2 regions of the Paenibacillus sp. NPDC101420 genome follow, and region 1 is predicted to be linked to the other one. Evidence: a T-box and tRNA genes for the amino acid it is inferred to sense, from the RefSeq annotation. Region 1 holds a T-box; the other holds one or more tRNA genes.
What was found. The T-box of region 1 lies ahead of pheS (phenylalanine--tRNA ligase subunit alpha). A T-box ahead of a tRNA ligase gene usually reads a tRNA of that ligase, here a tRNA-Phe.
Positions count from the first base shown of each region.

Region 2: it encodes a tRNA-Phe, which carries the amino acid that the T-box ahead of pheS (phenylalanine--tRNA ligase subunit alpha) is inferred to sense. The anticodon was not compared.

Region 1 is NZ_JBNNSE010000001.1:1,480,412-1,483,825, reverse strand. Features, by position in the region: gene ACQKMP_RS06515 (hypothetical protein) at 1-863, opposite strand, end outside; T-box leader at 1,133-1,418, shown strand; gene pheS (phenylalanine--tRNA ligase subunit alpha) at 1,479-2,513, shown strand; gene pheT (phenylalanine--tRNA ligase subunit beta) at 2,857-3,414, shown strand, end outside.
Region 2 is NZ_JBNNSE010000001.1:163,055-166,468, reverse strand. Features, by position in the region: gene ACQKMP_RS00610 (zinc-dependent alcohol dehydrogenase) at 1-33, shown strand, start outside; gene ACQKMP_RS00605 (GNAT family N-acetyltransferase) at 183-716, shown strand; gene ACQKMP_RS00600 (GNAT family N-acetyltransferase) at 713-1,246, shown strand; T-box leader at 1,258-1,498, shown strand; tRNA gene ACQKMP_RS00595 (tRNA-Phe) at 1,552-1,624, shown strand; gene ACQKMP_RS00590 (CD3324 family protein) at 1,736-2,002, shown strand; gene sleB (spore cortex-lytic enzyme) at 2,048-2,689, opposite strand; gene ACQKMP_RS00580 (YdhK family protein) at 2,866-3,399, shown strand.

The DNA.
Region 1 (3,414 bases):
TTTAATGAGGTATCTTCTGCAGCAAACTGCAGAGTCATATTGTCTGTCTTCATATAAGAGGGGATTTCCGTCATGTAGTAGATCGTCTTTTTTTCCTGTGGCTGTACTTTGTAGTTACTGCTCGCATCATCAAGCGTTAATTCAAATACAGATCCTCCTGCGGATGCGAGGTATCCCTTAAGTCCAGGATCACTTAGCACTTTGGTTCCTTGATTGGTTAAGCTCACACCTACTTTGGCGTATACCTTACCGTTATATTTGTAAATTTGCAGACTTTCCGTTTTGGTTGTTACGGGCTGATTATTCAAGGTTATCTTTTTACTTTGGCCTCTAGCGACCGCTTGTGAAAAAGCAACAGGCATGGTGAAGGTCCCCAGCTTTTTTTGATAATCGGTACTGCTGAAATCCCAACCGAATACTGAAATCTTCACTCCATTTAAAGATGTGGATTTACCGACGTTTACGTAATAGGTTACGGATTGACTGCTTTTGGAGGGGATAGATTTGATGGTTGCACTGCTGGTTACTGGGCTTCCTTGGATAACGGTTCCTCCGGCAGTTGTTACTTTAGAGAAATAGTCCACAAGATTGATGCTGCTTCCGCTCCCATTGTTATAGCTGAGGGTGTATGTAAGAATATTGCCGCCATCCTGAGTCAAAAAGCCAACATCGGTCAGCTTCACACTAAAGTTACTCTTTAAAGCTATCGAGCCGAGTTTATCCAGAGTGGATACAGTGGTGGCAGTTGCTGTTTTGGTGGATGAAGTAGTAGTTGATGCCGCGTATGCTCCATACGCTGAAGCTTGACTCAGAACTGCTGCGCTAAGTATGATCACAGCTACTTTTGTTCTTCGTGCATGCATGTAATTCCCTCCCGGTATGAAAGTCCTTGTATTTTGAAGGTGATTTATGATTGAGTACAACCATGCCTTCTTAATAATGGAAATTATCAAGCTCCGCTGAACGTTAGCTGAAAAAAAGTCCCCAAAATGGCTCTGAACCTTAAAGCCAGCTTAAAGCCAGATAAAAATTGCCCTAATTATGCTTGAACTTGTCAAAACGACAGATTTTGCATATAATAAACAGACATATCTCTTGCATAAAAGAGATACCTGACAATTAGATTGAATTGTGAAATGCAGTGATGGAGAAGAGTACACAGTGCCTGACTTACAGGGAGGAGACGCCGGTGATTGAGAGCGTTTCTAGGATACAGAGCTGTCGAAGTTCACTCCGGAGCAGTTCCTTGAATTCCTTAAGATTGCCTTGTAAGGAAGCGTAGGGGAAACCGGTCACAGACCGTTATTTCTGTATAAAGTGAGATAGGTATCTGTCCAGCCAAAAGAGGGATGAAGCTCTTAAGGGGAACAGATCAGCTTGTCTAACAAGGGTGGTACCACGGTCTTTTCGTCCCTTACCGGGAGGAAAGGCCTTTTTTTGTTGAACTAGACAATGATTGAAGGGGGCTGTACACGGCCATGAAAGAGAAGTTGGAAGCATTGAAGGTTGAGGCGCTGGCTAAGTTGCAGGAGGTTATGGATCCACAGGTTTTGAATGACCTAAGAGTGAAATATCTCGGTAAAAAAGGCGAGCTTACAGAAGTTCTACGTGGTATGGGAGGACTTAGTGCTGAGGAGCGTCCGGTTATCGGGCAAGTAGCGAATCAGGTGCGTAGTGCCATTGAGGAGATTATTGGAGCGAAGCAAGAGGCTTTTCAACAGCAAGAGACTCAGCAACGTCTGCAGGCTGAAAAAGTAGACGTAACCCTGCCGGGTCGCCGCATGCAGCAAGGGGGCGTTCACCCGCTTAGCAGAGTGGTTCAGGAAATTGAGGATATTTTCATTGGTATGGGCTACCGTGTGGCTGAAGGTCCGGAAGTGGAGACCGATTATTATAACTTTGAAGCCCTAAATCTGCCTAAAAATCACCCGGCACGCGATATGCAGGATTCCTTTTATTTAACGGATGACCTGCTTATGCGTACTCAAACGTCTCCGGTACAAATTCGTACTATGCAGGCTATGAACGGTGAAGTTCCAGTTAAAATCATTTGCCCGGGTAAAGTATTCCGCCGCGATGATGACGATGCAACGCATTCCTTCCAGTTCCATCAAATTGAAGGTTTGGTTATCGGAAGCAACATTCGGATGAGTGATCTGAAAGGCACCTTGCAGCAATTCGTACAAGAGATGTTCGGCCCGAATACAGACATTCGTCTTCGTCCGAGCTTCTTCCCATTCACCGAGCCAAGCGTTGAAGTGGATGTAAGCTGCTTCAAATGTGGCGGCGATGGCTGCAGACTGTGCAAGCAAAGCGGATGGTTAGAAATCCTTGGCGCCGGCATGGTGCATCCAAATGTTCTGAAAATGGGTGGCTATGATCCTGCTAAGTATAGCGGCTTCGCATTTGGTATGGGTGTTGAGCGGATTGCTATGCTTAAATACGGCATCGATGACATCCGTCATTTCTATAACAACGATATGAGTTTTGTAAAGCAGTTCAAGGGCGTTTAGATTTTTGGTGGGCGAGCTGGCTGGTGGGTTAGGAGTAAGTAGCAATTGGGTTACTGATCTTGCTTAATAAAAGACTATTAATAGAAGGAACGGAGAGGAATTTTGGAACTGTAGAAGCGCCAGCGTTCGCCTTTATCCTCGGATTTCTACCGCGAGAAGCGGTTCTAATCAGGAAATCTGAGGATAACAGCGATCGGAAGTCCAATATTTTTCGTAGTGACTGCTATAAATAGGACGGGTATGAAGCTTTCATCGAGTAATCCTAAATTGTACTACTCCCACAGGAAGCAGATCGAACGGCAAGTAGATAAATACATCTGAAACATAAAGGAAGTGAGCGGACATGAAAGTATCAACCGGATGGTTGGCTGATTATACATCGATTGAAGGAGTAACCGCCGAAAAGCTAGCGGAGAAGATTACCGCTGCCGGCATTGAAATTGACGGAGTAGAGCGCCGCAATAAAGGGATTTCCGGCATCGTAACCGGCTATGTGAAATCGAAAGAAAAGCATCCTGATGCGGATAAGCTGAACGTATGTATCGTGGATGCAGGTCAAGGTGAAGATCTGCAAATCGTCTGTGGCGCAAAGAATGTAGCTGCGGGACAAACCGTTCCTGTAGCTCTTGTTGGCGCTAAGCTGCCAGGGCTGGATATCAAAAAAGCGAAGCTGCGCGGGGTATTATCACAAGGGATGATCTGCTCGGCTAAAGAATTGGGACTCAATGATAAATTGCTTCCTAAAGAGCAGCAAGAAGGAATTCTTGTACTTCCTGAAGGTACAGAGATCGGTCAAGATATTTCAAAGCTGCTGGGTCTAGATGATGAAATTCTGGAATTCGATCTGACTCCGAACCGTTCAGACTGCCTAAGCATGATTGGTGCTGCTTATGAAGTGAGC
Region 2 (3,414 bases), 1.3 Mb from region 1:
GAAACGATCAAGGTTATTGTAGATCTAACTTAATCATCAGGTAATTATATTGGAGTTCATTTGAGTGTAAAACTCAGGTGAACTCTTTTTATTTTAGAAGAATAATGACGTTATATAAAATTTAATTCTAATTGAACATGGCATATTACAAGTGTGTGGTCGTAATTATACTGAGTATAGAAGTGAAATTAGAGAAAAAACGTGGAGGTATGATGGAAATTAATCTTGTTCCAGTAACGTTTGAAGATAAAGAGGTATTGACTAATCTATATCAATTTTACAATTATGATTTCAGTTTATTTACAGATCAAGATGTGAACGGGCATGGGGAATTCGAGGTGAATATTGATTATTTTTGGGAAGGGGATCATCGATGGAATCCATATTTGATTGAGGTTTCAGGAAACGTAGCTGGATTTGTGGTTGTTCTTTTTGAAAACTTAGATACAGACCCAGATCCAACTCATGTGATCTATGACTTTATGATTTTGCAGAAATACAGGAGAAATGGAATAGGTACTGCTGCCGCAATAAAAACACTTGATCTATTTAAAGAAGCTAAATGGAAACTAGCTCAAATGGAAAATAATAAATCTGCCATAGCATTCTGGCGAAAAGTTCTTCAGGATTATACAAAAGACAACTATACAGAACGTTATTCTAGTGATCTCCAAAAATATATTCAAGCATTCGATAGAAGGGGAAGAACGAAATGAATATCACCGTAACATTAACTGACAGCACAACGAAGTTTATGATTAACAATCTCTACCCACTATACTTACACGATCTATCAGAGATATGGGGGAATCTTCCTAATCAATACGGTGTATACGAGGATGATGAAACACAGACGCTGAATGAACAGAATAAAGTCTTCGACATATGGTGGGAGAAGCCGGGGATTTTATATCCTTATTTAATAAAAGAGGATGGAATTCCTGCTGGCTTTGCATTAGTAGCGACACCACCTCATACACCACCAGGTTGTGAATTTTATTTAAACGAATTCTTTATCCTGCGGCCCTTCCGAGGTAAGGGAATCGCTGAACGTGCGGCTAAGGAGGTATTTAATCTTCATATTGGAAAATGGGAGCTACAAACCAATCCCACAGCTACTAATAGGAGAGCCCAGCATTTTTGGAGAAAGACACTAAAAGAATATACTGGTAATAGCTTTCAAGAAGAATGTAAGAAGTCTTTTGATGATGAATTAAAGATGATTTTTAATTTTTGTAATGGATAAAGCTAATCAAAACAAATGCTTTGATGGAGAAAAGTAGTTCAATACCTCACTACAGGGAGGAAACGCCGGAGATTGGGAGCGTTTCTAGAGAAAAGGGTTGATCGAAGTTCACTCCGGAGCAGTCCCTTGAAACCATTGTTGGCAAGTAGAGGTGTACCGGTGTTAACCGTTAAATATTTAAGTGAGAACATTTCTGTTTGTTGTACAGAATAGTTCTAATTTAGGGTGGTACCGCGGCTCCTCGTCCCTTTTCGGACGAGGGGTCTTTTTGTGTCCATTTAGAAGAAATATTTGTATCCCTGCAAGGCTCGGTAGCTCAGTTGGTAGAGCATAGGACTGAAAATCCTAGTGTCGGCGGTTCGACCCCGTCCCGAGCCATCTTAATTTTAATAGCAAGCTTTCTATAAAAACAGCCTGTCCGACCATTATGGTTAGACAGGTTGTTTGTTATTTCATCTTAATTTGAAAAGTTTAAGGAGTAGATTAATTATGAAATATGTAAATGCAGATACAGTCTTCCCTAAAGAGTTACTACAAGAAATACAGAAATATATAAACGGTGGTATGGTCTACGTTCCAAAGCCTGAAGAATTACATGTAAAATGGGGTGAGAAGTCAGGGAGTAGAAAATATTTGGAATCAAGAAATATTGAGATCTGCCTGAGGTTTGCTGCTGGTGCAACCGTCGACCAGCTCTCAGGTGAATACTGTCTTTCTAAAGATAGTATTAAGAAAATTGTTTATACTAAAAAATAGCCGGTCAACCTTAGGGTTGACCGGCTATTACATTTATTTGAAGCGTTAACTCGCAAATATATGCTTACCAATTTTTAAGTTCTGAGGACGAGTCCAGATCCATGCGCTAGTAGCTGTATCTGGATTGAAATAATAGATCGAATTGTTTGTTGGGTCCCAACCTCGGACAGCATCAAGAGCAGCTAAATAGGCAGTCCGGTTTGGAGTAAGCCAGTATTGACCGTCAGATACGGCTGTAAATGCGCCTTTTTGAAATACAACGTCTTTAATATTGTCTGGGAATTGACTAGATTGTATGCGATTCATAACTACAGCGCCAACTGCGACTTGACCTTTATAAGGCTCACCGCGAGATTCACTATAAATGACTTTCGCCAGAATATCCATTTCCTCAATACTAAGCGTGTATTTTTTTAGAGCATTCCAAGTTTTTGTACCAGTAACTCCATCGGCATTTAATCCGTAGGCCTTTTGGAATTTAGCAACGGCAGCTTTCGTTTGTGATCCATATACACCATCTAAAGGCTGAGTATAGAAATTCAGAGTTTTTAATCGATACTGAAGATCCCACACATCTCCAGAAGAACTCCCTACGGTTAATACAGGTGCAGCACTAGCAGAACCGATCATAGTAGCCATACTTACCAGACCCAAAAGAAGCAACAAAGTGAATATTTTAGTCTTCATTGTAGTAGCCTCCTTTCAGAAAACATTATAAATAACCTTCAATAACTGAGACAACACTCATTTATTGGTAATCTAATAATCCATTTTACATTTTCGAAAATACTTCATTAGGTTTGTGATCTTATGAAATGGGTAAATGAATAATCAGAGGCACATCAACATCGGAGGTTTTATATATGAAAAAGCAATTATATCTATTCATAATCGCAGCTGCACTCACTTTAAGCGCATGTGGTAATGATAATAGCTATGGCAATAAGATAATGGAAGATACCTCACATTCCAGTTCAAGCGTCGTACCTGAAAATTTGAAAGTGGCAGAGAATCCTACTTTTAAAATAGGAAGTAAAGCGATTATCCAAGCAGAGCATATGGAAGGTATGAAAGGGGCAACAGCAACGATAGTTGGAGCTTTTGATACCACTGCGTATATCGTTTCTTATAGGCCCGCAACAGGTGGATTTCCAGTTACAAATCATAAGTGGATTATTCATGAGGAAATCAAAAAAGCAGCCGACAAACCCTATGAATCCGGCTCGGAAGTCATAATGGAAGCTGACCATATGAAAGATATGAAAGGTGCAACGGCTCAAATTAACGCAGCGGAACAAACTACGGTATATATGATTGATTACACACCTACTACGGGTGGAGATAAAGTGAAAAATCATAAATGGGTAACGGATGATGAGCTTTCAGCAATAAAGTAACCAATAGAAATATAA